Regions from separate parts of the Paenibacillus sp. FSL R5-0378 genome, predicted to be linked through region 2. Evidence: predicted binding sites of a transcription regulator. Region 2 holds the regulator's gene; each other region holds the start of a gene.

Region 1 (10,767 bases), 5.3 Mb from region 2:
AAACGAGTGCCTGGCCCGAATTTGGGTGGAGCCTGAAGAGTTTCGTTATGTCATTGATCATGCCTTATTGGGACTGGTGCTGGAGGAGGCGCTGAAGCAGCCTGCCGGCGAATCGGGAGGGGAACGATGAGGGCGTGCAAACGCGCCTGTATCAGGAAGAAGTCGTCCATTGGGAATGCCTCCCCCTAGAGTTCGAAAGACCCGGAGACCGCCTATTGCTCGGCCCCTGATTGATGCTCGTAGTTCCTCATCAGCATGCCCGTCGCTTTTTTCATACCCAAACGGGCGTAGAACTCCTGCACATCCGGATCGCACAGCAGATCCACCATATACAGCCCCTTCAGTCTCTCCAGCATCCGTGCCGTCAGCTCCTTGCCGATTCCCCGGCCCTGATATTCCGGAATCACTTCAAGCAAAGGAATATAGGCCGTTAATACTTTGTCTGATAAACAATTAATAAAGCCAATCATTCGCTTGGTATCGGCATCGATAGCCAGTATGATAAAGGTAGAGTTCGCAAGCAGCCGGATCAGCACAGCGGGCGAGGGCGGGTTGGGCCAGCCGTCGAAAAAGCCGGGGGCAACCGACGACTCCGTGATTCCCTGCAGATGGTCCTGGTAAATAATCATTGAGTGTACCTTCTTTCCTGAAAATGAAATGAGTTGGTATGACTTTACTATATAGGAGGTCAATCATGGACAACAACCCTGTCTGGTCGGAGCAGATGCCGGCCGTTCAGTTCCGGGTGGCGCGCCCGACGCACCAAATCGAGAAAATCAAACAGTTTTACCATGAAGGGCTCGGACTGCCGGTCATCGGCTCATTTCAGCAGCATCAAGGCTATGACGGTGTGATGTTCGGCTTGCCGGATTCCGCCTACCATCTTGAATTTACGCAGCATGAACACGGGGTTCCCGTGCCGCCGCCTTCAGAGGACAATCTGCTGGTGTTCTACATACCAGATGCCGACAAGCGAAATGCCATCGCGCAGCGTCTTCAGGCGATGGGTTACCCGGCTGTCAAAGCCGAGAACCCGTACTGGGACGTTAACGGCATCACCATCTGCGACCCGGACGGCTGGCGCATCGTGCTGCAAAATACTAGCGGCCTATAGAATACAAAAGGAAAAAGCGGTTATACAGATCAAGTGTTACGAAAAATGGTAAGCAGATACATGCTGACGAAGGCAGCTTACCCAGGGGGCGATTATAATGAGCAGCAGTCCAATAAACCCGGCTGAGTGGATCGTGGAGGCCGATATCGCCGGCATGCAGGAAGCGATGAATACCGGCACCATCACCTCGGAAGAGCTGGTCCAGCTGTATTTGGAACGTATCCGGCAGTTTGACGGAAAACTGAAAACGATCATCGAAGTGAACCCCGAGGCGCTGGATATTGCGCGGGCGCTCGACGAAGAGCGGTACGAAATCGGCACCCGCGGGCCGCTGCACGGCATCCCGATTCTGTTGAAGGACAACATTGCTACGCGGGATGCGATGCATACCAGCGCAGGGACACTGGCGCTGGCGGATTCGATAGCCGTAAAGGACTCATTCGTGGCGGAAAAATTGCGGGCCGCCGGGGCGGTATTGCTCGGAAAAGCCAATATGACCGAGTGGGCCAACTTTATGTCCAGCACGATGTGGTCGGGATACAGCAGCCGTGCCGGGTTATGTCTGAACCCTTATGGACCAGGCGAACTGTTCGTCGGCGGCTCGAGCTCCGGCTCGGCCAGCGCGGTGGCGGCGAATCTGGCCGCGGCCGCCATCGGTACGGAGACCTCCGGGTCGATCATCAGTCCGGCCAGCCAGAACAATATCGTCGGGATCAAACCGACGATCGGGTTAGTAAGCCGAGCCGGCATTATTCCGATATCGCATACGCAGGATACGGCGGGCCCCATGGCCCGAACGGTGGCCGACGCGGCGGTGCTGCTGGGCGCTTTGACCGGCGTAGACCCCGAGGACGAGGTGACACACGGCAGCAGCGGTCAATTTTATACGGACTATACGCCGTTTCTGGATGCCGAATTTCTCCCGCAGGCGAGAATCGGGATTCCGAGGTTTTATTATCAGGATCTGGACGAGGACCGGCTGAATATTATCGAAGCCGCGATCAAGGTGCTGAAGGAGAAAGGAGCGGAGATCATCGACCCGGTTGAATTATCCTGCGAGCAGGCGGAGTGGAATGGGCATGTGCTGACCTATGAATTTAAAAAAGGGGTCAATGACTACTTGTCCCGCTTGCCGGAAACCGTGCCGGTGCATTCTCTCGAAGAGGTGATCCGGTTCAATGAGGAGCATGCGGATACCTGCCTCCGCTACGGGCAGGACGTTCTGATCCATTCGGAGGCTACCAGCGGCACGCTGACCGAAAAGGAGTATACCGACAGCCTGAAGCGCAGCGTCAGTCAGGCAAGGCAGGGGCTGAACGGGGCTTTCGATGAGCATAAGCTGGATGCCCTCTTGTTTTTGGGGAGTGAAGGGGGAGATGACCTGGCGGCACGGGCCGGTTTCCCGGTTATTACGGTGCCGGGCGGATTCGCCGAGCGCGGAGTCATTGCACCCGGCGGTTATACCACCAAAGGGCCTCAGGGGATTACTTTTATCGGCCGGGCTTTCAGCGAGCCGACGCTGATCAAGATCGCTTATGGCTATGAACAGGCCACCAGGCACCGGGTGCCTCCTGTCCTGGAGTAGGCAAGGGGGATAGTGAAAACTTAAAGCTGGTTTTTCAAGTAACGCCGCGGCGATGACCCGACCAGAAGGATGGAAACGAAAAGCATGATGAGACTTGCGGGCATAGGTTGGCCGTAAATCCAGCATTGGACGATCCGGGCGACGGCAGCCAGTCCAAGAACGAGTGACAACAGGATAAAAGGGTCCAGCCTGCGTTTTAGTCCCTTGCTGAACAGGAGCTTGATACCCCCGATCACTAGAGCGGACCAAAACAACACCATCAAGACAGCAGCCAAACCGATCAAGGCGAAATTCACGCGGGCTTCCCCCTTTCCAGAAAAGTGATGTATGATAGCAGTATAGCCTGCGTCCCATATTATGTAAAATAACACACGGAAAGGGGGCAGCTCATGCGTTCCCAGCTTGCCATTAAATATCCGCTGCGGGCAAAATTTTTGATCTGCATGGTTGTGATTCTAGCCATTATGATTCAATTGTTAATCAGTAATTCATTGGACGATAATATCAAGAAAATCAACTTTGTCATCGGCATCCTGGTGTTACTATTTATCGTAGGGGCCATTACGGTTGCACTCTTTCGCTCAGCAGGGAAACCCAAGTCACTGCTGCTTGAGCCAGGAAAGCTTGTTCTGGAAGGCAAGGAAGTACCCGCTGCGGACATTCAGGGCGTGTGGATCAACGAGCGCTGGTATGGAATCAAGCTGAAGCGGCGGCGGATTGTGCCGATGAAGCTGTGCTTTGTCCTGCAGCCCCGTCAGCCTGCCGGCGAGCCAGAGCTTCAGCAATGGGCAGAGGAGCATGAAATCCCCGTGGAACAGAGATTTTTTATCCGGTGGATGTAGCCGGCTAGACCAGATTCAGCTTCTCCAAATTGCTGCGGATCACGCCGCAGGACGCGGCAAACAGCCCGCGCTCATCTTCATTCAGATTCAGCTCGATAATTTCCTGGATCCCGTCGCTGTGAATAATCGCCGGGACGCCGGTACACACGCCGTGTTCGCTGTATTCTCCCTCGAGGATGGCCGACACGGCGATTATTTTATGCTCATCGTTCAGCACCGAGCGGGTGATGTGGGCAATGGCACTACCGATGCCAAAATGCGTAGATCCTTTGCGGGTGTAGATCTCCCAGCCGGCGTCCTTCGTTTTTCGGGCGATGTCCGTCAGGTCCACGTGCTTAAAGCGCTCCTTGTGTTGTGAGAGAATGTCCAGAACCGGTTTGCCGCCAATCGTGACATGCGACCAGGCGACGAACTGGGACTCGCCGTGTTCACCCAAAGCATACCCGTGAACGCTGCGGGGGTCGATCGAAAAAATGTCCGACAGCAGCGTTTTGAGGCGCGAAGAGTCGATGGACGTTCCGGTGCCGATGACCCGGTTCCGTGGAAAGCCCGACAACTGCCGGATCAGATAGGTGACGATATCGACCGGATTGGCCGCGGTGATGAATATGCCCTCAAAGCTGCTCTTCAAAATCGGCGTAACGATCTGCCGGGTGATAAGTACCGCCTCTTCAAGCACATCCAGCCGGGTCTGGCCCGGCTTCGGATTAGCTCCTGCCGTCAATATTACGACGTCCATATCCGAACAGTCCGCGTATGTTCCAGCGTAGACCGAAGTGCGCGTATGCGTAAAATCAATGCAGTGCGACAAGTCGAGCGCCTGCGCCAGCGCGCGGTCATAAGTGCGGTCGACCATCATGATCTCATCGCAGATCGATTGGTTGATCATGGAATAGGCTGCAGTTGCACCGACCATGCCCGAGCCGACGATGGCGACCCTGCGCTTTCTTCTTTTCATTTCCGCCACCTTCTTCTCCGTGAGCTAGAATTCTTTTAAATTACCCTAAGGGCGATTTGGCCAGGGAACAATATGGAGCTCCCGCCCGCGCCTCCACCAGGCCAGCGCATCCAGGCGAACCCACCTTTTACACATGGTCGTGCTGACCGAACTTCCCAGTATGGCGATCAGCTCATGCCCGTTGGCCCGCTTGAGGCCGGCATACACCGCAGAGCTGAGAATAATTTCGTAGACCACAAACGTAAACACATCGGATCGGGACACGACCCAAACCGTAAACTCGGAACGCCGCCTGGGGCGCCCTAGGTCCTTCTTCATTCCTTTCCTCCTGCCCTGTGCCCTGGGGTAAATTTGAAGCGGCACTTTGAATCGTGGAATCATATTATTTTATGGAAAATCAGGCTTGGGCTATTCGCTCCTCACGCGGAGTGGAAGGTTTCGGTCGCAGGGCGTCTTTTGTTCACGTACCCTATATCCATATCATTGCAAGAGGACATCAAAAATGGGCGGAGGAGCAAGCGGGCGTCAGCATATTGCGGATTACGGATGGCAATAAATATAGTACATGGTAAACCGGGAGCGGCCTTACAGGTGTAGGGCTGCTCTTTTGGCATGATCAGGTGGGGAAGGAGGGATCCAAGTTGGGGTAACGAAAAAGCAGCACCGGTTTTTATCGCAAACCATCAAACAAGCCTTTGAGATGAAGAAGGTTGCGCTCCCGTGGAACCGGGCTTTATGCGCCGGTTTGTGCGTTGGCCTGCCATCCCTGATCGGGTTTTGGCTTGGCCAATTTTCGTACGGGATGCTGGCAGGAACAGGCGGTTTCGCCTATCTGTACGTGGCGAGCGAGCCGTATGGGTTTAGGGCCAAAAAAATTCTGTTTGCCGCCCTGGGACTGACATTCTCTGTGGCAGCGGGCACCTTGCTGGCTCCTTACCCGCTTCTTGCCGCCTTTGTTCTGGGCTGCATCGGGGCAGCGGCGTCCTACCTGTTCGGCGTGCTGAAGTTTAAAGGTCCCGGAGCGTTATTCTTCGTGCTCAGCTTCACACTGGCCACGGGGATGCCGCCCGATCCTTCCCAGGCGTTCCTCCGCGGCGGCTTGGTGTTTCTAGGCGGAATGCTGGCCTGGTGCTTTGCCATGGCCGGCTGGCTGCTTCGGCCGCACGGTCCCGAAATCGGCGCCGTCCGCCAGCTGTATCTCGACCTAGGCTCCCTATTGAATGATGCGGGCACCCGGGAATACAGCCGGGCCCGGCATCAGACGCTGCTGTCCATGTACAGCGCGGAAACCACGCTCGCGACAGGCGGGTTCGATCGGCGAAGCGACGTAACACCGCGCCGGTTGTCGCAGATGTACTCGCTTGCGCACCACATTTATCTGATTACGGACAAAATTTCGTTAGCGGCGGGGGAGAAGCTTCCGCCCGAGCTCAGCGCCGCGGTCAGAAGGGTAGGGGAAGCGTGCGGGCAGCCGGATGTATGGGTTCGAACGCCGCTGCCGGACGACCTGGATCCCCGCATCCGGGATCTGAGGGACCTTGTTGGGCAGCTGGATGCTATTTTTAGCGATGCGGAACCCGAGGGGGAGCAGGACCGCCGCAAGCTGACCCGCACTCCGGTGCGAAGCATCCTGGAGGGCAATTTGGATAAGGACTCGATCGTATTTCTGCAGGCGATCCGGTTTGGCGTCATTTTGATGGTGGCTGCCGCTGCCGCATATGCGTTTCAGCTGAATCGGTCCTACTGGGTGCCGCTCTCCTGTGCCTCGGTGATGCTCGGCGCCACCGTCATCGCCACCTTTCACCGGGCGATTCAGCGTTCCCTCGGAACGATACTTGGCATCCTCATAGCGAGCGCGATATTGTGGACTCACCCGGAGGGCTTCGTCGTATCCATTGCGATCATGCTGTTCACCTTTTTTACGGAGCTGCTGATCGTGCGCAACTACGCCCTGGCTATGCTATTCATCACGCCCAACGCGCTGCTGATGGCGGAGACCAATACCCGGATACATAACTTCGGCTATTTTGCCGGCGCCAGGCTGACCGACGTGCTCGTCGGCAGCGTCATCGGCCTGATCGGCGTGCTGCTGGTCGGCAGCCGCTCAGCTTCCAGCCGGATTCCGTACCTTCTCGGCCGGACGATCCGCAGCCAGGCGCAGTTTCTGGCGCTGTTGTTCATTCGGCAGCCTGCGAGTGCCTCAGCGAAGCTGAGCCTCATCCTCCAGCAGCGCTCCATGCGGCGGCACCTGTCCAATCTGAGGACAGTGTACCAGACCGCACTCGGCGAGATTCCGCGCAGCGAGGAGGAGCTGGAGAAGCTGCTGCCCGTCATCTGGTCGCTGGATCAGTTCGGGTACGTGCTGAACTCCTACGCGCTGAGCGCCCTCCGGCCCGTCCTGCCCGACCCGGAGCTGGGAGCGGTGCTGCTCCATCTCGAGAAAATGGCCCAGTCCGCAGAGCAGCGGCGGGAGACGGAAGAGGGGCCAGAGGGAACCGACGGGCTGGAGCTGCCGCTGGTGCCGGATATCGGGCAGGAGCTCGCCGATCTCCGGCATGCGCTGAACGGTAGGTGAGCGGGCACCAATCCCAACAAAAAACAGCCCCCTTCCATGGCAAATGCCTTGGAAAGAGGGCTGTTTGGTTTAATGCGTCAAACGATGGTTTACAGATTAGTAAGCCAACGTGTAGAGAGCTTTGATGTGGGACAGGTAACGGATGTTACTTGCTTCCTTCATCAGGGATGCAGGCAGGCCTTTGAGGGACGTGTTGCTTTCGCCGATGGTAGCAACGGCATCTTTACGGCCAAGGCTTGCAAGCGTACCGGAGTTCACCGGAGCAAAAGTTTCGAACGCATGGTTTTCGAGCAGGGCATACAGGTTGTAGCCGATCAGCTCGCCCATTTGCCAAGCGATTTGCGCGGTTGGCGGTTGTGGACGTCCGCTTGGATCAAATACAACGGCGCTGTCCCCAGCCACAAACACGTCCGGATGGGAAGTGGATTGCAGGAATTCGTTGACAGTAGCGCGTCCGCGGTTCACTTCGAGGCCGGATTCGCCTACGAGCGGGTTGCCTTGCACGCCGCCTGTCCATACGAAGGTGTTGGTTACGATCTTTTGACCGTCTTTCAGGTCAACCACGTTGCCTTCCACGTTTGTTACAGGCAATCCTGTCAGGAAGGTTACGCCGCGTTTTTCCAGACTGCTTTGCGCGCGCTCGATGAGGTGATCAGGCAGTACAGGCAGGATTTTAGGGCCGGCTTCAACCAGAAGCAGCTTCACTTCGGCTGGATTTACGCCGTATTTTTTAGCCAGACCCGGCATAATATCAGCGATTTCGCCGACAAGCTCAACGCCGGTCAAGCCGCCGCCGCCGATGAGGATCGTTGCGTCAGCTTCGTTTTTAGTTTTGGAGTATTCACGGATGCGGTCTTCGATGTGCTTATGAATGTTCAGCGCGTCTTCAGCAGACTTCAGCACGAAGCTGTACTGTTCGAGCCCTGGAATGCCGAAGTAAGCCGTTTTACTTCCGAGTGCGACAACCAAAGCGTCGTAAGACAGGCTGGAACCGTCGGAAAGTTTGATTTCTTTGCTGTCTACGGAGAAAGAGTTGACCGTTGCGATCTTCAGGTCGACTTCTTTGCCCTTGAACAGTTTTTCGAGCGGCATAGCGATCGCTTTCTCAGCAATGCTGCCTGCAGCCAGACGGTGCAGCTCGGTAATGATTTGGTGTGTAGGGTATTGGTTCACGACCGTAACCCGTGCTTGATCTTTGTTCATATATTTGCGTACGGTCAGAGCGGCAAGCAAGCCGCCGTAACCGGCACCCAAAATGACAATATGTTTTGACATGGTTTTTCCTCCGTCCTTACTGGTTAGATGTATAAAAGATTATTGTTGTTTTGCTTTTTCCGCAGAGATTTGAAGGTAAGCGTTCAGGAACCGGAAGATTTTTTGAGCTTGCGGATCCTTCAGCATTTTAAGCAGACCAAAAAGACCGATCACTTCGTTGCTGTCTTCAGCGCGGTCTTTCGCTTCGATGACAGTAGCGGCGATGTTCTTCACCGAATGCTTCACAGGCTCCACAATTTCGGTGATCGCGCCTACGGTGTCGCTCTTCAGCACTTTGTCGGTAGCGACGGTTTGAGCGAAGTCATAAGACTTTGTCAATAGATTCACAAGCTCAGTCAGCTTTGGAAGCTGGTCGACCAGAATCGTAAGGGATTCCTGCACCTCAGGTTTGAGCAGCTGGTCCAGCACGTCGTTTTGTTCCTTGCCGACAGACACGTTTTGTGTCTCTTGTTCAGAAATTGCTTCTGACATGTCCATTTCTCCTTTGCGTAAGCAGTTGTGCTTAAGTATTTTTATAATGAAAAGGAGCTCATAGACTCCCTTCGAAGGAGTATCTACAAGCCACAAGACCTTTTCCGTCCGAAAAGGCCTAGTCACTATCGTCCTCCTAATGTTAACATAAATGATCGTAAAAAGGACCACTTTACGAAAGAAATGTGAAAAAATATACATGGTATCGCCGCCATCGATTGGAAAAGAGCTTGCAGGCCGGGCGTCCAGCGCAGCGGACCCGCTTATTTCATTCGTTTTAAGCATTTTCCAAACGGCTTGGCGCTATGCATAGGCGGGTTTATTTTTTGAGGAAAGTCTTATGGTATCAAAAAAGCCAATCTCCTTATCTTAAGGAAATTGGCTTATCGTTTGCCCCGGACAGGAAACCCTGCGTGGAAGACGTTATTTGGCTTAGTATCGATCATGGGATCATTCCGCCGGATTTAAGGGATCGGATACCGAATCTACGGCAGCGGGCGCATACTTCCGGTACTGTCTCAGCATGAAAATCCGCCAGCGGAGGATCATGCCAAAGGCCAGAATGAAGAACAGGGCGCCGGTCTGCGGAATCGATACATATTCCTCAATCACCTGGTGCAGCAGCATGCGGACGGCCAGCAGGGCGAAGAGGATAATGATAAAGCTCTTGGAGCGCTGTGCGAAGACCTGTCCTCCGCTTACTTCAAATTTGGTGCTGCGTATCAGCGGATAGGAAAACAGGAACCAGCCGACTAAAAAGGCGATGAGCGCCCACCACAGCGGAATTCTCACAGCCGGGGCGACGAACATCAAAAAACCGGTCGCCATGCCCATCGGCGGAATTAGTATTTTCTTTATCGTAACGGGTCTGTGGCTCGCCTTGAGACGGATGAATATGGTCATCAGGGCCAAAACCAACGTCCCCACGGTCGTTCCAATTTGCAAATACAAGGGACTGATATGAGGCACGTCAAGGACTCCCCTCTTGTCAATATAATTTATCACATCTAATAGTATATCACACAAATAGAGAAGTAAACTTGAACGTCATATGACATCTTTACCTGGCCTTGAGGGCAAGCCCGCCGGGTGGTTATGCGCCGGATTCCAGTCCTTTCAGAAAGGCTCTCATAACAAAATGCAGGCTCTCGTCAAAATCCAGCTTCATCTGGAAGCCGTTGTTCTGTTCCAGGGAGGCGAAGCCGTGCAGGAGGCTCCTCAGGCCGCGGATCGTATGAAATGTGTTCTGTTCCCCGAGACCGTAGGGTTCGAGAACCCGGATAAAGATGCTCAACAGCTGCTCACCCAGCTTTGCGGTTTCCGGGGAATCCGACGCTTCGATTTTGTAAAAGGCCTCATAGAGGCCAGGACGCTGGCGGGCAAACGCCAAGTAGCTTTTGCTCAAGCTCAGAATCGCTTCCTCGCCCGATTTGCCGATGACCGCGTCGCGCATCAAATCGACCAGATGCTGCATGCAGTAAGCGGCAAGCGCGCTGCGCAGGTCCGGCAGTCCGTTCACGTGGTTATACAGGGAAGGGGAGCGGACACCGAGCTTCTGGGCCAGTGCGGACAGCGTCAGGTTATCCAATCCCGCCTCATCGGCCAGTTCGGCCGCAGCAACCAGCAGGGTTTCGCGGTCAAGCCCCATGCGGCGCACCATTATACCGCCCCCTTCTTCAGGGCCTCCTCGGCCCGGGAAATGGCGACAGCCATCTTATCGGTCGGCTGCGGAATCATTTTGCCGTGGCCGACCGCCAGCCAGGTCGGATTCAGACCAGCCAGGCGTTTGGCGCTGGCGATAGAGGTCGCCTTGCTCCAGGTGGCCATCGCCGGGAAAGGGAACAGCGGCTGCATATGGCCCGATACGGCCAGAGCCGCGCGGGTCTGGAAGGCGTCGCCCGCGATAAGGACGCCGCTGCGCGTGTCGTAGAACGCCATATGTCCCGG
Region 2 (10,767 bases):
GGAGACCGTAAGCAGCGACTCGGACTCCTGTCAGGGCCGTGCCTGCCCTTGGTTCCGCAAATGCTATTACCATCGGGCCAAGCATGAAGCCGGAATCGCGGATGTCGTCATAACGAACCATTCCAAGCTGTTTACGGACGTCAAGGCAGGCCATCAGCTGCTGCCATCCTACGAGCGGCTCGTGATCGACGAAGCCCATCACCTGGAAGACGTTGCCGGCAAGCATCTCGGACTTCATTTGAAGTACTTTACGGTCGTCCATACGCTGACACGGCTCTATAAGGACGCCCGGAGCGGGCAGCTGCCGGCGCTTCGCCAGCTGCTTCAATCGTCGGCCTATGAGCAGGCCGGTGAATGGACCGCCGTGATCGACCGGATGAGCGAGGATTTGGTCGATGTCAAAGAGCACTGGGACAAGCTGAGCGAATTGCTCTTCGGCCTGCTTCCGGAACGGAGCGACGCTGCTCCCGGCGACGGCGGCCAGTATACGCTGCGCCTTCAGCCGGGGAAAAAGCCGAAAGAGTGGGAGACGCTGGCGGCGCTCGAAAACCAGATCTTTGTCACGATAGGGGAAATCGTCCGCAAAGGCGAAAAGATGCTGGCCGAATACAAGGAGGAGCAGGATGATTATGGTTCCGACAGCCTGATCACCGATATCGGCGGGCTGCTCAAGGACCTCAGCTCCGAGCGGGAGAATCTCCGCTTCTTTATGACGCTGAACGACGAAACCGTCGTGTACTGGATGGAAGCGAGCGGCCATTTCCGCAGCAAATCGCTCCAGCTGTACGCTGTTCCGGTTGACGTCAGCAAGCAGCTCAAGGAGCTGTTTTTTGATAAGAAAAAGAGCGTCATCCTAACGTCCGCCACCTTATCCGTAGATAAATCGTTCCAGTATATGATCGATAACCTTGGGCTGCAGGAGGACCAGGACAGCGGACGCCTTGTGACGGTCCAGCTTCCGTCCCCGTTCCGGTACAGGGACCAGGCGCTGCTCGTCATTCCGCGGGATTTTCCAAGCGTGAAGGGAAGCGTCGGGGACGCCCTGTTTGTCGAAACGCTGGCCCGCTCACTGGCGGACGCCGCGATCGCGACCCACGGCCGGATGCTGGTGCTGTTCACCTCGTACCGCATGCTGCGTCAGGTATACGAGCCGCTGAAAGAAGCCCTCGCACAAAGCGACATCGCCGTGCTTGGACAGGGCGTAGACAGCGGCAGCCGCACGAAGCTGATCCGGCGGTTTACGGACAGCAGCGCTTCGGTGCTGCTTGGAACGAGCAGCTTCTGGGAAGGCGTGGACATCCCGGGTGAAGCGCTGACTTGCCTGGCCATCGTCCGGCTCCCGTTTCAGCCGCCGAACCATCCGCTGGTGGAAGCGAAGAGCGAGCTGCTGCAGCGCCAGAAGAAGAACCCGTTCATGAAGCTGTCGGTCCCGCAGGCCGTCATCCGCTTCAAGCAGGGCTTCGGGCGGCTGGTCCGCACCGCCCATGACCGGGGCATCGTCATCGTATACGATACGCGCGTTATCGAATCGTATTACGGGAAGTACTTCCTGTACTCGCTGCCTGGACCGAAAATGGAGCATATGCAGACAGACCAGATGGTTCCGCGCATCTCTGAATGGCTTCATCAGGACGGTGTGTCTTAAATGAGTCCATTAGATAGATTGAACTAAAGCGGTTAGAACAGGAAATTCAATGCAAAACTTTAGTTCAATCTATATAACCAAATAAATATTCAAGCCGTTCAATAGGGGGAACATGCATGAAATCGGAGAAAATATCCGAGGCGGTTGTCCGCAGATTGCCTATATATCTTAGATATCTAAATGAGCTGAACAAGCGGGAGGTGGCCACAGTCTCCTCCCAGGAGCTCGGGCAGAAGCTGGATCTCAACCCGGCGCAGATCCGCAAGGATTTGGCGTATTTCGGGGATTTTGGCCGTAAGGGGATAGGGTATGACGTGTCCTATCTCATCGAGAAGATCCGTCAAATTCTGAATTTGGATCAGCAGATCAACGCGGTGCTGGTCGGAGCGGGGAATCTTGGTCAAGCTTTGTCCAACTATAACTTTTACCTGAAGGAAAATATGAAGATCGTGGCCGTGTTTGACGCCAATCCGTCCAAAATCGGCACACGGATCAACACCTTGACGGTACAGGCCATGGATGAGCTGAAAGAAACGATACAAAGCAAAAATATCCGGATCGGGATCATTACCGTCCCGGATTTCGAAGCACAAAACGTCGCCGATCAGCTGATTGCGGCCGGGATCGAGGCGATTCTGAATTTTGCGCCGACGATTCTGAAGGCGCCGGCTAGCATCCGGATCCATGCTGCCGATTTTACGACGGATTTGCTCAGCCTCGCTTATTATTTGAACAACGGAAAGGACGACACGGAAGATGACGGACAATTTGAAGAGCTCCAGCAGCCGGAGCGCCAATCCTAAATGGGCCATCAAGAACGGCAGCTTTGCCGTTTTGCGGCCGGAGCAGCCGGTATTATACGGCTGGATGGTCATTGAGGGCGACCGCATCACCTATATCGGTGAAGAGGAGCCGCAGCTGGAGGAGGGCGTACAGGTCGTCGACGGCACGCATTTATTTTTTATGCCGGGCCTGATCAACACCCATGGACATACCGCCATGTCGCTGCTGCGAGGTTACGGAGATGACATGGTGCTCCAGGAATGGCTGCAGGAAAAAATGTGGCCGATGGAAGCGAAATTCACGTCCAGTGACGTCTACTGGGGGACTTCGCTGTCCGTGCTTGAAATGCTGAAGGGCGGCACGACGACGTTCCTCGATATGTACGATCATATGGATCAGGTGGGCAAAGTGGTGACTGAATCCGGCATGCGCGCTGCCCTGACCCGCGGTGTCATCGGTCTGTGCCCGGAGGATGTGCAGCGGCACAAGCTGAACGAAGCCATTCAGTTCGCCAAGGACTGGCACGGGCAGGCAGACGGCCGGATCACGGCGATGATTTCTCCGCATGCCCCGTACACATGCCCTCCTGATTTTATCGAGAAGTTCGTTCAGGCGGCGCATGACCTGGATCTGCCGATGCATACGCATATGTCGGAGACCAAGGCGGAAGTGGAGCAGAATGTACGCGATTATGGAACGCGTCCGGCGATTCATTTGGAGAAGCTCGGCATGTTCTCACGGCCGACGATTCTGGCACACGCGGTCCATTTAACAGACGAGGAAATCGACATTTTGGCGAAGCATCACGTGACGGTATCACACAACCCTGGCAGCAACCTGAAGCTGGCGAGCGGTGTGGCCCGCGTTACCGACATGATGCAGGCAGGCATTACGGTTTCCCTGGGAACCGACAGTGCGGCGAGCAACAACAATTTGGACATGTTTGAAGAAATGCGCCTTGCCGCTTTGATACATAAGGGCGTCTCGGGAGATCCGACGGCGGTTCCCGCGGCGGAAGCACTGCGTATGGGCACGATCTACGGAGCCCAATCCTTGTTCCTGAAGGGAGTCGGTGCACTTGAGGCCGGGATGAAGGCGGATTTTATCGCGGTGAATACGGATCAGGCTCATTTTCTGCCGCGTACGGACTTCATTTCACACGTCATTTATTCGGCCAGCGCGAAGGACGTTGAGCATGTCTGGGTGGACGGGAAGCAGGTCGTGAAGCACGGCAGCTGTCTCACCCTGGACGAGGAACGCATCCGCAGGGAAGCCCAAGCGGCTTTTGAAGGTCTTCTCTCCCGATAAGACCGGGATGATTAGCTCACCTTTCAGAAAGGAAGTTCAGGTTGAAGAACAAGAAAAAATGGATCTTTCTCGGCATTGTCGCCCTGCTGCTGATCATTTTCGGCGCTTACCGTTATTTTATTTACGTGCTGCAGGATCAATGGAGCGAAAAGGACACCGCTATTGCCAAAGCGAAGCAGGAAGCCGGAATCGTGTCGGTCGCCGATGCCCAAAAGTCGGTGTGGGACCAGAACAGCATCTACTGGGTCGTGGAAGGGACGAACAAGACGGGCCAGGAGGTCATGGTCTGGGTGCAGTTCACCGATCAGGGAAAACCCAAGGAAGGCCAGAATACCGTGCATCAAGAGCTTTTGAGCAGCGGTATGTCCAAAGAGAAGATGAAGGCCAAAATCAAAAGCTCCATTCCCGGCATCAAAGATATGCGCCTCGTACCGGGTGTTTATAACGGAGAATACGTATGGCAGCTGTTCTACAAGGTGAAAGATCACTATTACTATCAATTTTACCGGTTCAGCGACGGAGCGGAAATCGGCAGCCCGTTCACGCTGCCCAATCGATGATTTTGTTTAAACGGCCATATCATGCAGAAAGAACCCCATCCTCAAATGGGGTTCTTTGGCTTACAAAGGATAATATTTAAAATATATTCACACTTTACCTTCGATTTAGTATATACAATGTGATATACTCTTATTTGTATTGAAGAGATATATATGACGAACAGCCCGGATTGTACTATAATTAGAGGATAGCGTTTTTCAGTAAAATTCAGAAGCCCGCTTCAGATTGGAAGAAGATTTTTCTGCTCTTTATTGAAAAACAGGTATATAGAAGTGCGGTCAGATGCGTGTATCAAACGAAGAGATGCTTGTGTTTCGCGACAAGCGCAAAACCATCCATCGAATCGGACTGGAACAAAAGCATGGTGACGACCAATGGACTTGAACCGCTAACGAAATATTTATTTTTGTCATCTAAAGTTTACTTTTTTTTGCTTTACCATTTCGAAAGGGGGACAACAAGTGAAATTGCGTCCATTGCCTATTATTATAACTGTTGTGGTTTCGGTAGCCGTACTGTTTGGCGGCTGGTTCTTTTATCGGCAAACGACCCTGCAGGGTCCGCTGCAAAAAATCGTCAGCAATTATCAGGGCGTGAATAACGCACATATTAATATTACCCGTGATCAGGTGGATTTGAAACTCGATTTGAAGCCGAATGTAAATTTGGCTGATTTGGCGGATAAAATCTCCACTGAAGGCAAATCCGTCGTCGGCACCCGGACGCTGAAGTTCGATTTTGTGGATCATTCATCGGACAAGCTGAACCAGTATTGGGATAAAGCGATGTTCTCTGTAGCCGAAGCGATGGAAAACAAGCGCTATACGGAAATTCCGGTCAAGCTGCAGGATCTGGCTAAGGGTACCGGAATTCAGACGAAAGCCGAAATGGACACGAAAAATGTCTATATCACGCTGACGGACGGCAGCTCAAGCAAGTTTCTTGTTCTGCCCCGTGATCCCGGCAAGATGGGAGTGTGGGAATAATGCCTAAATTGCTGAAGGAAATTTTGATCGGATTTGTGCCGGTATTATTCATCTTTCTAGCTTTTGTAGGGGTCAATGTCATCCCTCTCATTATCGCCGGCCTGATGATAGGCGGACTCCTGTTTATGACCAACATGAGAGGCGGACTGACGGTAGGTGCTGCTTCGGAACGCAAGCGTAAAAAGGGCGGGCCGAAGAAGCTCACTTTTGAAGAAATCGGCGGCCAGGATAATGCCAAGCAGGAACTGCGCGAGGCGCTGGACTTCCTGATCCGTCATGATGAAATCCAGAAGCTCGGCATTCGCCCGTTGAAAGGAATTCTGCTGACGGGACCTCCCGGAACAGGGAAGACGCTGATGGCCAAAGCGGCCGCACATTACACGGATTCGGTATTCGTTGCCGCATCCGGCAGTGAGTTCGTAGAAATGTACGTCGGCGTCGGCGCGGGCCGCGTCCGGGATCTGTTCCGCGATGCGAGAAACCGGGCAGCCAAGGAGAACAAGCAGAGCGCTATCATTTTCATCGATGAGATCGACGTCATCGGCGGCAAGCGCGAAGGCGGGCAGCAGCGCGAATACGATCAGACGCTGAACCAGCTGCTGACCGAGATGGACGGCATTTATTCGTCGGACAGCCCGAGAATCCTTTTGATTGCGGCGACCAACCGCAAGGAGATGCTGGACAGCGCGCTGCTTCGTCCGGGACGGTTCGACCGTCATATTCAGGTGGACCTGCCTGACAAGAAGGGACGCAAGCACATCCTGGAGCTGCATGCGAAGAACAAGCCGCTGCACGAGAATGTCAACCTCGATAAAATCGCCGAGGAATCTTACGGCTTCTCCGGCGCCCAACTGGAGAGCGTTATGAACGAAGCCGCGATCTACACGATGCGTGAAGGTCTGAAAGAGATCGAGCAGCGCCATCTGTCCATGTCCATCGACAAGGTGATGATGGGTGAGCGCACCGACCGTGAATCGACGATCGAAGAGAAGAAACGCGTCGCCATCCATGAGCTTGGACATGCCATCATGGCAGAGCTGGTACGTCCGGGCAGTGTCAGCCAGGTGGCCCTCAGCCCACGCGGCAAGGCGCTCGGTTACGTGCGCCATAACCCGCAGTCGGAGCAGTACCTGTACACGAAATCGTTCCTGGAAGAGCAGATCATGATTGCTCTCGGCGGCGCGGCGTCGGAGGAAATTTTCTACGGCGGACGCAGTACCGGTTCGAGCAACGACTTTGAACAGGCGCTCGACATCGTCAAGACGATGATGAGATCCGGCCTTACGTCTCTTGGCATCGTAAACATGGATATGGTTACGACCGAAGAGCTGATGAAGGTGAACAATGAGATTCTGGAAGACCTGATGGGCAGAACGCGCAGCCTTCTGGAGAACCACCGGATCATTTTCGACAAATCTCTGGATATTTTGCTGGCAGAAGAAACGCTGTCCGGCGAACAATTCCGCAAGCTGTTTCATGAGTTTTCACTACTGCCAGCCTGATGCGCTGGCTCTTTTTTTTACTTTTTTTTAATGCTGCGTTATTATTATAAGTTGGGTCGTAAATGTATTTTTCGACAAGAAGGGTACAATAAATATAGAAGACCATGGAAGGTGGAGCAGAAACATGTACTTTAAAAAAATTGGTGTTATCGGCGGGGGGACGATGGGCCAAGGCATAGCCGAAATGCTGGCCGCCAGAGGCCTGGACGTTCTGCTGGTCGAGAAAACGCCGGAGAAACTCGATTATTCGTACAGCATGATCGAAACGAGTCTCGATAAGCAGCTGGAGAAATGGGCGATCACCCAGGCGGAGAAAAAGCTCATTTTGGGCCGAATCCAAAAGGTGGTCCATTTTGCTGAGCTGGGAAGCTGCGATATGGTCATTGAGACCATTTCGGAGGATCTTGAAGCGAAGAAGGAAGTATTTGCCCAGCTGGATCAAGTGTGTCCTAATCATATTATTCTCGCCAGCAATACTTCTACGCTCAGCTTAACGGAGCTTGCGAGCACGACGATGTATCCGGAGCGTGTCATCGGCCTGCACTTTATCCATCCTGTCAGCAAGGTTGACCTCGTGGAAATTATCCGCGGCTTGAAGACGTCTGATTCCACGTTCGGGGAAACGAAGCGTTTTGTGGAGGAAGTCGTGGACAAGAAAGGGATCATGGTCTATGAGTCCCCAGGCTTTGTGACGAGCCGCATGATCTGCCTGATGATTAACGAAGCGCTGCATATTCTGCAGGAAGGCGTCGCCTCCGCGGAAGATATTGACGATGCTATGCGGATCGGCTATTCGTTCCAGCACGGACCGCTCGAAATGGCGGACCGCTTCGGTCTGGATTCGGTCCTGGCCGCTCTGGAGCGCATGTTCCGCGAGTTCGGCGAATTGAAATACCGTCCGTCCATCGTGCTGAAGAAAATGGTTCGTGCCGGGCATTTGGGCGTGAAAACGGGAGTAGGCTTCTTCAAGTATGATAAGGATGGTGACCGCGTATGAAAATTTTGGTGATTAATGCTGGCAGCTCTTCGCTGAAATACCAGCTGTATGATATGACAGACGAAAGCGTACTTGCAAAAGGACTCGTAGAACGGATCGGCATGGACTCATCCATCGTTACCCATAAACCTACCGGCCGTCCGGACGTGACCGAGGTCAGCGAAATTTTGGAGCATACGACGGCGATCCGCAAAGTGCTTGCCCTGCTGACGGATAAAGAGAACGGCGTGATCGAATCCGTGGATGAAATCCAGGCGGTCGGCCACCGGGTCGTGCACGGGGGAGAATTCTTCAAGGAATCCGCTCTGGTGGATGCGGAAGCTAAGTCTAAAATCCGCCAGCTGTTTGATCTGGCGCCGCTTCATAACCCTGCATCCATGCTGGGGATCAAAGCAACGGAGGCGAATATGCCTGGTGTTCCGCAGGTTGTCGTGTTTGATACCGCCTTCCATCAGACCATGCCGGAGACGGCTTATTTGTATGCCATTCCGAGAGTGCTGTACAACAAATACAAAGTCAGACGTTACGGTATGCACGGCACCTCGCATGATTTTGTCAGCAAAGCTGCGGCTGACTTCCTGGGCCGGCCGCTGGAAGATCTGAAGATCATTACCTGCCACATCGGTAACGGGGCGAGCCTAACCGCCGTGGATGGCGGAAAATCGGTCGACACCTCCATGGGCATGACACCGCTCGAAGGCTTGATGATGGGTACGCGCAGCGGTGACCTGGATCCGGCGATCGTTCCTTACGTGATGAACAAGGAAGAGCTGACGGTCAACGAAGTGAACTCCATGCTGAACAAGCACAGCGGTCTATTGGCCATTTCCGGCATCAGCAGCGACATGCGAGAAATTACCGAAGGGATGGAGAAGGGCGATGCCCATTCCAAGCTGGCCTTTGACATGTACGAATACCGTCTGCGCAAGTACATCGGTTCATACGCAGCCGCGCTGAACGGCGTAGACGTGATCGTCTTTACGGCGGGCGTCGGTGAGAATTCGGTTGTTTTGCGTAAAAAAGTATGCGAAAATTTGACTTACCTGGGCGTGGAATTGGACGAAGAACTGAACGCCGTCCGTTCCGGCGAACCGCGCCGCATTTCTTCCAGGAACTCCAAGGTGGAAGTGCTGGTCGTTCCGACGAACGAGGAACTGGTGATCGCCCGCGATACCAACCGGATCGTTCAATCCTTGAACGCCTAGGCTGAAGGGATACAGGCAAGTAAAGTTAAGGGAGAGATTGAAGCATGGCCACCAAATGTGTAATTCGTGACGTAAGCAAGCACGTGGGCGAAACCGTCACGATTGGCAGCTGGATCAACAACAAGCGTTCCAGCGGTAAAATTCAATTTTTGCAGCTGCGCGACGGCACCGGATACATCCAGGGCGTCGTCGTCAAGAGCGAAGTCACCGATAAAGTGTGGGAAGACGCGAAAAGCTTGACGCAGGAGAGCTCCCTGTATGTCACAGGCGTCGTGCGCGAAGAACCGCGCAGCCCGTCCGGTTATGAAATGACGGTAACGGATGTGGAAATCATTCATCTGACGGAGAACTATCCGATTACGCCGAAAGAGCATGGCGTCGACTTCTTGATGGATCACCGCCACCTGTGGCTCAGATCGTCCAAGCAGCGGGCGATCCTGGTGATCCGCGCCGAAATTATCCGCGCTGTGCAGGAGTTCTTTGACCAGAACGGCTTCACTCTGGTGGACCCGCCGATCTTGACGCCGACGTCGGCCGAAGGGACAACGAACCTGTTCCACACGAAATACTTCGAGGAGGACGCCTATCTCACACAGAGCGGTCAGCTGTACATGGAAGCCGCGGCGATGGCCCTCGGGAAAGTGTATTCGTTCGGACCGACTTTCCGTGCCGAGAAGTCCAAAACCCGCCGCCATTTGATCGAGTTCTGGATGATCGAGCCGGAAATGGCATTTACGGATCACGAAGAGAGCCTTCGTGTGCAGGAGCAGTTCATTACGCATGTGGTGCAGTCCGTCGTCAAAAACTGCCGGGCAGAGCTGGAAGCGGTAGGACGCGATGTATCCAAGCTGGAGAACATCCAGGCGCCGTTCCCGCGCATCACGTACGATGAAGCGATCGAATTTTTGCATGGACAAGGCTTCGATATTCCTTGGGGCGAGGATTTTGGCGCTCCGCATGAAACGGCGATTGCCGAAAATTACGACAAGCCGGTGTTCATTACGCACTATCCGGTCGGCATCAAGGCGTTCTATATGAAGCCGGATCCGAACCGTCCGGACGTCGTGCTGTGTGCCGACATGATCGCTCCGGAAGGATACGGCGAAATTATAGGCGGCTCGCAGCGGATCGACGATCCGGAGCTGCTCGAGGAACGCTTCAAGGAGCATGAGCTGTCCACGGACGCCTACCAATGGTACCTGGACCTGCGTAAATACGGTACTGTGCCGCATTCCGGATTTGGTCTCGGACTGGAACGGACGGTAGCCTGGATTTGCGGTCTGGATCATGTTCGCGAGACGATTCCGTTCCCGCGGACGCTGTACCGCTTGTACCCATAATGCCGGAAGAGGTGGAGCTCATGGACAATGCAGGTTGGAAGACATGGGCCGAGGGAGCATCATCCGGACTCGGGGCAGGCATGGCGGTCATTCCGTATGTGCTGCTTCGCCATTACCGCAAGCTGAAGCTGACGGATAGCGAAGCGATGCTGCTCGTTCACCTGATCGCGTTCAAGCAGGTCGAGCAGAAGGACTTTCCGACGATGGAGGAGCTGGAGGAGGTTACGGGATCCGGCGCCCAGTCGATTGCGGAGTCGCTGCAGAAGCTGATGAGGGCAGGGTTCATCGCCATCGATGAGGAGCTGGACGAGCTGCGCGGTATTCAATATGAACGGTACAACTTGTCCGGTCTGTATCATCAGCTGAGCCTGTGCCTGGCGAGCGAGGAGAAGCAGCGGACCCAGGCTGCGAACAGACGGACGAAGAAGGCGGCCAAGCCG
Region 3 (10,767 bases), 4.7 Mb from region 2:
GCCATTCGGGATTTGATGCTCAGCCTGCAGGCCAGGGAAGGCCTAAGTGAACTGGCTGTATTCCATTTTCCCGGACGGAACAGCGGAGAGGACGCCGTCATGGACTCCGACTGGATCCAGGATCTTGGCGGAGTGCGCAACTTGTTCCAACGAATCCAAATGAAAGGGGCCACGCCAACCGGACCGGCGATTCTGAAGGTGATTGATTTCTTCCGTTATGGTACACTAGACGGACAAACCTGGCGGGGAAATGACGGAGAAGGAGAAGGGATGCTCGGTGACTACGTCGTCTAGACCGGCATATCCGGCCGGAACGGTAATTACGGGAAAATGGCATAATAACCGCTTTGTGATCCGGCGAGTGCTTGGACAGGGCGGCAATGGCATCGTGTACCTCGTTCACAAGGCCGGATACCGGAATTTGTACGCGCTGAAAATGGGGTATGACACGCTGGATCTGCAGTCGGAGATCAATGTGCTGACCTCATTGCAGTCACAGAGCAGGCGCCAGGACGGGCTGAAGGGGAGCTTCAAAACTCCGTTTCTGCTGGAAGTGGATGATTTTACGGGGATGGGTAAAGAAGTGCCATTCTACGTGATGCGTTATATTGAGGGGAATCCGATCCATCATTTTATCCGCCGGCGGGGCGAGGAATGGGTTGGAATTACAGGGCTGCGGCTGCTCGAAAAGCTGACCGGCCTGCATCGGCTCGGGTTCATATTCGGAGATCTTAAGCCCGACAATGTCATGGTATCGGATTATGGGCAGGTGGAATTGATCGATTACGGCGGCGTCAGTAAAATCGGACGCAGCGTCAAGCAGTTCACGGAATGGTATGACCGGGGTTACTGGAATGCCGGCAGCCGCAGCAGCGATGAAGCTTACGACTTGTTCGCTTTTGCCGTGCTGATGATCCAGCTTCTGAATGAAGAGGGACTGAAGGCGGCCTGCGCCCAGCTGCTTCCGCAGACGCGGAACCGCTCGGAGCTGCTCACCCTGATCGGCCGGAGCCCGAGGCTGAAGCCGTATGCCCAATGGCTGCGCAAAGCAATCCAAGGAGAATTTTCGGGGTCCAGGGAGGCACTGGCCGCGTGGAAACAGCAAATTTATGCACCGGCCATTTCCGGCAGAGCCCCGGGCAAGACGCCGAGGTGGCTGATCAATACGTTTGCCTTCTCAGTCATTATGCTGGGAGCTGCGGTGTACTTTGTATTTTTTAAATGAGCAACACCAGATCGGTGAGCTGTATAATAGAAGATATTGATACATAGGCATGTATGCGAAAAAAGGAGAACATGGATGGAGAGCAGGCAGAAGTTCAGCACAATTAAAGAGCAAGTGCTCCGCACAGCGGAAGAGCACCGCTTATGGTCTCCCCATGACACCCTCGTAGTCGCAGTATCCGGAGGTCCGGACTCTGTGGCTCTTTTGCATGTTCTGAAGGACATTTCCGAAACGGCGGTCCCCCTTAACCTCATTTGTGCCCACGCTCACCATGGGTTGCGGCCGGAAGCGGATGAGGAAGCCGAACTGGTCCGGCGGCTGGCCGCAGAATTAGGCATCCGGTTTGAGATGGCCAGAGTCGACGTACCTTCTTATATGAAGGAGAGCGGCAAAGGGGTGGAGGAGGCGGCCCGGTTCAAGCGCTATGAATTTTTGTTTGAAACGGCTCAGGCCTGCGGTGCCAACACTATCGCTCTGGCCCATCACGCGGACGATCAGGCGGAGACGGTGCTGATGCATTTGCTGCGCGGAAGCGGGCCGGGGGGGCTCCGGGGAATCCGGTTCAAAAGACGGGAAAAAAATGTGGAACTTATCCGCCCTTTCTTACGTATATACAAAACAGACCTCGTGGATATGTGTGAGCAGAATGGTTATCCTTACGCTGTCGACCAGACCAACTTCCAGACCGAGTACAGACGGAATGCAATCCGTCTGGATGTCTTGCCTTATTTAGGGCAATATAATAGTCGGATTGTTCAATCGATCAATCAGATGGCTGACATTATCGGCCCGGAAGACGACTTCGTGGAACAGGCAGCGGTGAACGCATACCGCGAACTGGTACAGTGTAATCATGGAAGGCACGCTTTTCGGGCGCCTTCCTTTTTGGCCTTACATGTCGCTTTACAACGGAGGTTGATTAAACTAATATTAAATTATCTGTCGCCGGGTTCCGAAAACACCGATTATCACAAGATCGAAACCATTCGGCAGGGGATTCATCAGAAAGACAGCACAACATGGCACCTGGATCTGGGCTGCGGCCTGGTCTGCGTACGCGAATACGATTGGATTACGTTTATGCACGGGGTGCCGGAGAAGATGATTGGCTATACATATCGGTTGGATGCAATCGTCCCGGAGTTGTGGTTGCAAGAAATAAGGAAAGTCCTGAGAATGGCGGAGCATACGCCTGAAGTAAATCAATTGTCCAAGATGGCGTTAGACGGTCATCAAGCGGTTTTTGACGCCGATGAGCTGCAGTTTCCGCTCACCATCCGTTCAAGACAGCCTGGGGACACAATGAGAATCATGGGATTAAACGGAAGCAAAAAGGTAAAAGATATTTTCATTGACGCGAAGATACCTCCATCCATGCGCTCCCGCATACCGGTTCTTGTTGACGGTTCAGGCAGCATCGTATGGATCCCGGGTGTAAGGCGTTCGATTCATGCCGCTGTAGGTGCGCATACATCGACGGTGCTTCACTTTTCCTTGGAGGATGCGGGGAATGCGGAGTAACTGTAATGGTCATTGTTAGGCTTTCATAGTATAACGTAGGAGGTTCGCTCAGTTGCAAAACGATATTCAAGAAGTTCTGATCAGCGAAGAAGAAATCCAGAAGAAAATTAAGGAACTCGGTGCCGAGCTGAGCTCGGTATATGAGGGTCGCAACCCTCTTGTGATTTGTGTACTCAAAGGCGCGTTTATTTTTATGGCGGATTTGGTTAAAAATATGACAGTACCTATGGAACTCGATTTCATGGCCGTATCCAGTTACGGGGCGCAGACCAAGTCTTCGGGCGTTGTCAAAATCATCAAGGATTTGGATGTCCCGGTTGAAGGACGTGACGTGCTGATTGTCGAAGATATTATCGACAGCGGTCTCACGCTGAGCCATCTGATTGAGCTGCTCAAGAGCCGCAACGCCAAATCGACGTGCGTGGTTACGCTCTTTGACAAACCTGCCCGCCGAACTGTGAAGCTCGAGGCGGATTATACCGGATTCGTACTCCCTGACGCGTTTGTTGTCGGATACGGTCTGGATTACGCTGAGCATTACCGGAACCTGCCCTACATCGGGATCTTGAAACCGGAAATCTATACCCACTAATTGCGCTACTCAAGCCCATGAGCTTAAGCACGCTCATGCCTTTACCACCTCTATTTGAGATGGTCAGACAGGCTATGGTAAAATAATTAAAGTGTTTTGAGAGGAGGTAGGGGATGAATCGGTTCATCCGGAATTCTGGTTTTTATTTGATTCTTTTTTTAGTTGTGGTGGGCATAGTCCAGTTTGTCAGCAACAGCGGTGAATCTGCTGACAGCCCTAGATACGATCAATTGCGCCAGCAAATCGCTGCTGGTAACGTATCGGAAATTACGGTTCAATTCGACGGTTACGCCTATCTGGTAACCGGTAAATATAAGAATAAACCGGCCGACGTTAAATCAGAGAATTTCTCGACCTACACTCCGGCTACAGATGCTGCAATCGAAGAGCTGGTAGCTGCCAGTGACAAAACCGGCATGAAATTCACCCAGAAGAAGATGGAAGGCGAAAGCGTCTGGCTGACGCTGCTCTCTTCCCTGATTCCTTTGGTTATTATGTTTATTCTCTTCTTCTTCCTGTTCAATCAAGCGCAGGGAGGCGGGGGCAAGGTTATGAACTTCGGCAAGAGCCGCGCCCGCCTATATAATGAAGAGAAGAAAAGGGTTACCTTTGAGGATGTTGCGGGAGCTGACGAAGAGAAGCAGGAGCTTGTCGAAGTCGTTGAGTTCCTGAAAGATCCGCGGAAATTTGCCGCAGTAGGTGCCCGTATTCCTAAAGGGGTTCTCCTCGTAGGCCCTCCAGGTACAGGTAAAACCCTCCTCGCCCGCGCTGTAGCAGGTGAAGCCGGAGTTCCGTTCTTCAGTATTTCCGGTTCGGACTTTGTGGAAATGTTCGTCGGGGTCGGTGCATCCCGTGTGCGTGACTTGTTCGAGAACGCCAAGAAAAACGCACCATGTATTATCTTCATTGACGAGATTGACGCCGTAGGTCGTCAGCGCGGTGCCGGACTTGGCGGCGGGCATGACGAACGCGAACAGACGCTGAACCAGCTCCTCGTTGAGATGGACGGTTTCGGCGGCAACGAAGGCATCATCATCGTGGCTGCAACGAACCGTGCCGACATCCTCGACCCTGCGCTTCTGCGTCCAGGCCGTTTTGACCGTCAAATTACGGTCGATCGTCCAGACGTGAAAGGCCGCGAGGCAGTACTGAAGGTTCATGCACGCAACAAGCCTCTGACCAAAGACGTCAAGCTGGATGTTGTGGCTAAACGTACGACAGGCTTTACCGGCGCCGAGCTGGAGAACCTGATGAACGAAGCGGCGCTGCTTGCTGCACGTCGTAACCGTAAAGACATCTCCATGCGAGAAGTTGATGAAGCGATTGACCGTGTCATCGTCGGTACCGAGAAGCGCAGCCGCGTGATCAGCGACCGGGAGAAGCGGATTGTCGCTTACCACGAAGCCGGCCACACGATTGTGGGCTACTTCTTGGAGCATGCCGATATGGTACACAAGGTAACGATCATTCCACGCGGACGCGCCGGCGGATATGTCATCATGATGCCGAAGGAAGACCGGATGCTTGTGACCAAGCAAGAGCTGCTTGATAAGGTGACGGGTCTCCTGGGCGGCCGGGTCTCCGAGGAACTGTTTATCGGTGAAATCGGAACAGGCGCATACAGCGACTTCCAGCAGGCTACGGGCATCGTCCGCAGCATGATTATGGAATACGGTATGAGTGAGAAGCTTGGACCGCTTCAGTTCGGGTCCTCGCAAGGTCAGGTATTCCTGGGCCGTGACCTCGGTCACGAGCAGAACTACAGTGATTCGATCGCTTATGAGATCGACCAGGAAATGCAGCGCATGACAAACGAGTGCTACGAGCGGGCGAGAGACCTGCTGACCAAGTACTCGAAAGAGGTTCACCTCATCGCGAACACGCTGCTTGAGAAGGAGACGCTCGAGCTTGAACAGATCAAGGAACTGATCGAGCAAGGTTATCTTTCTGAAGACGGCCCGAAAGAGGGCGGAAGCGGAAATGATGAAGGTTCCTCCGAGCATGGCGCTCCTGTCATCGACAACGTCGGTGACGTGCGTGTACGCATTCAGGGCAAGGATAATACCAGCCTGCCAACGGAAGAAATTCCGAACGATGTTCCATCCAACTTGCCGAATGACCCGCCAAGCGATATCAACACGGATACGCCGGGCGACATTCCAAATAACAATGATGGAACGAATGAGAATCCAGGTTCGGGCAACGGCGGAACACCGCCGGAATCCAGATCCTAATCCCATTGCAACAACAGCCCGGAGACGGTTAGCCGTCTCCGGGTTTTTTGTGTCGTTTGCCAGGAAATAAGAGCGGCGGACATTTGAGGTGTTCAAGCATTGAAGCCGACAGCGTTCCGCCTTAACTCTGTCGCACCAGTTAATTTTTTTGAGGGATAGCAGCGATTGGGGCGGCTGCAAGCTCCAAATAGAAGCGAGGCGGCTTAATCGGACGGAATCGAGCGGGAAGCTTTGTTTTCTTCCGGCTAGATAGCATATAAAGATCATTTTAGTCAATTGACAGTATCGTGAACCTTGTGTAAATTAGTTGATAAACAAGATGGTCTCGAGGTTGCAACGGGCAACTTTGGGAGAATTTTCACAAACTATTCATGATGTTATGAGGTTATGAAGCCATCAACCGGGTAAAATCATGGGATTTCAGAGGGAGTGGGTTACTGGTGGAAGCTCTGGCACTGGAGCATAAGCAGGAACAAAAGCGGGAACTGACGGAGAAGCTGCTTAAGCTAAAGAAGGAAAGAAACGCCATTATTTTGGCGCATTATTATCAAAGGGATGAAATTCAGGAAGTAGCGGATTTCCGTGGCGATTCCTTCCTGCTTGCCCAGAAAGCGGCTCAAACCGATGCGGAAGTCATCGTCTTCTGCGGCGTTCATTTTATGGGTGAAAGCGCTAAGATTCTGGCTCCGAACAAAACGGTGCTGATTCCGGATGAGCGTGCAGGCTGTCCAATGGCCGATATGGTCAACGTGGACGGACTCCGCAAACTGAAAGCGCAGCATCCTAACGCCAAAGTCGTTACGTATATCAACTCTTCGGCAGAGATCAAGGCGGAAACGGATATTTGCTGTACCTCTTCCAATGCGGTAAAGGTGATTCAATCGGTCGATTCCGATGAGATCATCTGGGTACCGGACAAAAATTTGGGTCACTATGTGCAGCAGCATACCGACAAGAAGCTCATCATTTGGGAAGGGTACTGCAATACGCATGATATGCTGACGGTAAAAGACGTTGTGGAGATGAAAGCCAAATATCCCGACGCCGAATTTGTCGTACACCCGGAATGCCGTCCGGAGGTCGTAGCCATGGGCGATTTCGTCGGCAGCACCACGGCGATTTTGGAATACTGCAAAAAATCAAGCAGCAAACAGTTTATCGTTGGAACCGAAGACGGTACCGGATACCAGCTTCGTCTCGACAGCCCGGATAAGGAGTTTCATTTCGCCACCAAGTTTTTGGTATGCCCGAACATGAAGGTGAACAATCTGAAAAAACTGGTGAAGTGTCTGGAAACCATGAAGCCGCAAATCTACGTGCCGCCGGTTGTTGCAGATAAAGCCAGAACTTCTTTAGAGCGCATGTTACAAGTACAGTAGCATGCGCTACTCTTTCTCTTAAGACAGGTGAACAGGCACATGATTCCACAATATCTGGTTGACTTTGATCTGCAGACTTTGCCCCGGACCAAGACGGATGTCATCGTCATCGGCTCGGGCATAGCCGGGTTGTATACGGCGATTCAGGCAAGCCAGGACCGGCACGTCATCATGATCACGAAAAAAGCACTGCTCGAAAGCAACACCCGGTACGCTCAAGGGGGGATTGCCGCGGTCATTTCGGAAGATGATTCCCCGCAGTATCACCGGCAGGATACGCTGATGGCGGGGGCAGGGCTGTGTTCATCCTCCTCGGTGGACCTCTTGGTCAATGAAGGCCCGGAGGGCGTCAAGGAGCTGATCCGGCTCGGCACAACGTTTGACCTGGAGAACGGGGAGCTTGCCCTGACCCAGGAAGGCGCACACAGCCACCGGCGAATTTTGCATGCCAACGGGGACGCGACCGGCTACGAAATTGTCAGAGCGCTGGCGGAGAAGGTTGCGGAGCATGATCATATTGAGGTATGGGAGCATCACTTTGTAATAGACGTTATTACAGAAGACGGCGAGTGCAAGGGAGCACTGGTTCAGCGCCCGGATGGACAGCGGATCTTTGTGCAGGCTAACGCGACCGTGCTTTGTTCCGGCGGCGCGGGACAGCTCTACCGGTATACCACTAATCCGGAAGTGGCCACGGCCGATGGTGTGGCGATTGCCTATCGGGCAGGGGCTGAGGTCCGCGATATGGAGTTTATTCAGTTTCACCCGACCGCTCTTTGTTATCCGGGTGCTCCGAGGTTTTTAATCTCCGAAGCGGTTCGGGGCGAAGGCGCCGTTCTGAGGAATATTAAAGGCGAACGTTTTATGGAGAAATACCATGAGTTGCTCGAATTGGCGCCGCGCGACATTGTCGCCCGGGCGATCCTCAGCGAAATGGACGAAACGAAATCCACCTTCGTCTATTTGGATATTACCCATGAGCCGGAGGATATGCTTAAGCATCGGTTTCCGACCATTTACGAAACGTGCATGACTTACGGATTGGATATGTCGACGGACTGGATTCCAGTGGCTCCGGCTGCGCATTATATGATGGGCGGCGTCAAAACGGACCTGAACGGCGAGAGCAGCATCAAGCGGCTGTTTGCCTGCGGCGAAGTGTCCTCGACCGGTGTTCACGGCGCCAACCGACTGGCCAGCAACTCGCTTTCTGAAGCGATCGTGTTTGGACGGCGTATTGTGAACCGCCTGCGGGAACTGTCCCCACTGGACTGGGAGCCTAAAGATATCCGGGTCGATGAGGGGCGTCTGGAATCGCCAAGGCAGGCCATTGTAGAGCGTCGGCTCAAACTTCAGAAGGTGATGGTGCGGTACGTTGGTCTGCGCCGGAACAAGACGCTGCTGCTGAAGGGGCTGGATGAACTGAAGCGCCAGCTGCCGATTTTTCAGTCCGGACTGAGCAAGCGTGAGGAATTTGAATTTGCCAACATGCTGACCAGCAGTTTGCTGGTGACCAGCGCGGCATTGTCCCGGGAAGAGAGCCGTGGGGCGCATTACCGCGAAGACTTCCCCCTGCGGGATGACGAAGGCTGGCGCAAGCATCTGCTGCAGCGGCGGGATCAAGAAATAGTGGAGGAAATCAGCGATGACGTTTAACGGATATGATGAAAGTCTTGTGGAATCCATCCGGCTGTGGCTGAGAGAGGACGTCGGGTCGGGAGATGTGACGACGCTGTCGACCATCCCGGCCGGTCATGAATCCAAGGGAATCATTCATGCCAAGGAAGATGGCGTGGTAGCCGGACTGCCCGTATCGGAGCTTGTGTTTCAAGTCGTGGACCCGGCGCTCACATTCACGCCTCAAGTATCGGAAGGCAATTTTGTAAAGAAGGGAACGGTACTCGCTGTCGTGGAAGGCAGCACGCACCGGATTTTGACGGGGGAGCGGCTGGCCTTGAATTTGCTGCAGCGCCTGTCAGGCATTGCGACCCGGACACGTTCGTTCGTGGATGCGCTTGAGGGCCTGCCTACCCGCTTGGTCGATACCCGGAAGACGACGCCGGGACACCGCATGCTGGAGAAATACGCGGTGCGCGTCGGCGGGGGAGCCAACCACCGCTTCGGGCTGTACGATGCTGTGATGATCAAGGACAACCATATTAAAGGCGCTGGCGGAATCCGCCAGGCCGTGGAGCGTGCCCGGGCGTTTATCCCGCATACGATGACCATCGAAGTGGAGACGGAATCGCTTGAGCAGGTCGAGGAAGCGCTGGAAGCCGGTGCGGACATCATCATGCTGGATAACATGAGCCAGGATCTGATGAAAGAGGCTGTCCGGCGTATTAAGGCCAAGTCCCCGCATGTGACCGTGGAGGCTTCCGGCAACGTGTCTTTGAAGACTGTGAAGGGGATCGCGGCCTGCGGCGTCGACGTCATTTCGGTCGGCAGACTGACGTATTCCTTCGACAGCCTGGACATCAGCCTTGATCTCAATGCGGTGAAGGAGGGATAGCCCCCGTGATTCTGGTGATCGACATCGGGAATACGAACATCGTCTTGGGGATATACAGAAACCGGGAGCTATTGCATCATTTCCGTCTCAGCACGGTCAATCATTCCACGCCGGACGAGTACGGCATTATGTTCCGGAACATGTTTCAGATGTCCGGGATCCCGGTTAGCGATATTGAGGGCGTGATTATTTCTTCGGTGGTACCGCCTATGGTCCATGTCATTGAGGAGATGTGCCAAAAATATATCCACCATTCGCCGCTCATCGTGGGACCGGGGATTAAAACCGGGCTCAATCTGCGTTACGAAAATCCGCGCGAGGTCGGGGCTGACCGGATCGCCAACGCCGTTGCCGCCGTGGAGAAGTACCAGGGCCCGCTCGTCGTGATCGATTTTGGCACGGCTACCACATTTGACTGCATCGATCCCAAAGGCGCCTATCTCGGCGGCCTGATCGTGCCGGGCATCGGCATTGCGACCGAAGCGCTGTATCAGCGTGCATCGAAGCTGCCTCGGATTGAGCTGGAGAAGCCCAAAAAGGTCATCGGGCGAAATACAGTCCATGCGATGCAGGCAGGCATTATTTTCGGATACGCCGGGCAGGTTGACGGCATTGTAGAGCGGATTCGCGGCGAGATGCAGGTGCCCTCCCTGAAAGTGGTCGCAACGGGCGGACTGGCGGATCTGATCGCCAGCGAAACGAAGGTCATCCAGGAAGTGAATCCGCTGCTGACGCTCGACGGTCTCCGGATTATTTATGATCGCAACCGCTGAATTGCCAGAAAGATCAACCGGATCCCCAAAAAGGCCTGTTTTGCGGTAAAATAGATAGATAATGGCAGAGCCTTCCCGGCTCATCCAATAAAGGAGGCAGTACACATAATGGAAAACAAACAGGACCGCCTCATCCGGGGCACGGCCATGAACGGACGGGTCCGGGCTTTCGCGGTGAGAACGACGGCTCTCGTGGAGGAGCTTCGCAGAAGGCATGATACGTGGCCTACCGCCACAGCGGCGCTGGGACGCACGCTGACAGCCGCTGGTATGATGGGCGCCATGCTGAAGGGCAAGGAAAAGCTCAGCATTCAAGTCAAGGGCGACGGACCGATTGGACAGATCGTCGTAGAAGCCAACTCCTTTGGCGAAGTGACGGGATACGTCACTAATCCGCATGTCCATTTGCCGAGCAACAGCCAGGGAAAACTCGACGTAGCCGGCGCGGTTGGCCGTGAGGGATACCTGCACGTAACGAAAGACCTGGGCCTCAAAGAGCCTTACCGCGGAAGCGTACCGATTATTTCGGGA

The links. Region 2 encodes Rex, which represses fermentation and respiration genes when NADH is low (regulators of the CRP and FNR family bind a similar motif). Its sites were predicted from a motif close to TTGTGAAATATTTCACAA; they were not measured.
Region 1: MKY74_RS01215 (DUF1641 domain-containing protein) is a predicted target of Rex. The motif match lies at 9,004-9,021, and genes of this name have one in related genera.
Region 3: nadA (quinolinate synthase NadA) is a predicted target of Rex. The motif match lies at 5,919-5,936, and genes of this name have one in related genera.

The regions. Positions count from the first base shown of each region.
Region 1 covers NZ_JBBPAY010000001.1:268,818-279,584, reverse strand. Annotated here, with positions in the region: gene MKY74_RS01265 (NUDIX domain-containing protein) at 1-130, shown strand, start outside; gene MKY74_RS01260 (GNAT family N-acetyltransferase) at 213-629, opposite strand; gene MKY74_RS01255 (VOC family protein) at 695-1,114, shown strand; gene MKY74_RS01250 (amidase family protein) at 1,212-2,699, shown strand; gene MKY74_RS01245 (hypothetical protein) at 2,720-2,995, opposite strand; gene MKY74_RS01240 (hypothetical protein) at 3,089-3,541, shown strand; gene MKY74_RS01235 (L-lactate dehydrogenase) at 3,546-4,499, opposite strand; gene MKY74_RS01230 (hypothetical protein) at 4,545-4,817, opposite strand; gene MKY74_RS01225 (FUSC family protein) at 5,200-7,074, shown strand; gene MKY74_RS01220 (NAD(P)/FAD-dependent oxidoreductase) at 7,171-8,349, opposite strand; gene MKY74_RS01215 (DUF1641 domain-containing protein) at 8,389-8,820, opposite strand; gene MKY74_RS01210 (CcdC family protein) at 9,271-9,789, opposite strand; gene MKY74_RS01205 (TetR/AcrR family transcriptional regulator) at 9,914-10,480, opposite strand; gene MKY74_RS01200 (MBL fold metallo-hydrolase) at 10,480-10,767, opposite strand, start outside.
Region 2 covers NZ_JBBPAY010000001.1:5,521,163-5,531,929, reverse strand. Annotated here, with positions in the region: gene dinG (ATP-dependent DNA helicase DinG) at 1-1,645, shown strand, start outside; gene MKY74_RS25525 (redox-sensing transcriptional repressor Rex) at 1,762-2,448, shown strand; gene MKY74_RS25520 (amidohydrolase) at 2,402-3,736, shown strand; gene MKY74_RS25515 (cell wall elongation regulator TseB-like domain-containing protein) at 3,778-4,296, shown strand; gene MKY74_RS25510 (hypothetical protein) at 4,759-5,283, shown strand; gene MKY74_RS25505 (AAA family ATPase) at 5,283-6,785, shown strand; gene MKY74_RS25500 (3-hydroxyacyl-CoA dehydrogenase family protein) at 6,910-7,782, shown strand; gene MKY74_RS25495 (acetate/propionate family kinase) at 7,779-8,987, shown strand; gene asnS (asparagine--tRNA ligase) at 9,032-10,327, shown strand; gene MKY74_RS25485 (DnaD domain-containing protein) at 10,348-10,767, shown strand, end outside.
Region 3 covers NZ_JBBPAY010000001.1:818,654-829,420, reverse strand. Annotated here, with positions in the region: gene MKY74_RS03660 (vWA domain-containing protein) at 1-294, shown strand, start outside; gene MKY74_RS03655 (serine/threonine protein kinase) at 278-1,225, shown strand; gene tilS (tRNA lysidine(34) synthetase TilS) at 1,301-2,746, shown strand; gene hpt (hypoxanthine phosphoribosyltransferase) at 2,799-3,338, shown strand; gene ftsH (ATP-dependent zinc metalloprotease FtsH) at 3,452-5,572, shown strand; gene nadA (quinolinate synthase NadA) at 6,013-6,951, shown strand; gene nadB (L-aspartate oxidase) at 6,991-8,607, shown strand; gene nadC (carboxylating nicotinate-nucleotide diphosphorylase) at 8,597-9,463, shown strand; gene MKY74_RS03620 (type III pantothenate kinase) at 9,469-10,236, shown strand; gene hslO (Hsp33 family molecular chaperone HslO) at 10,345-10,767, shown strand, end outside.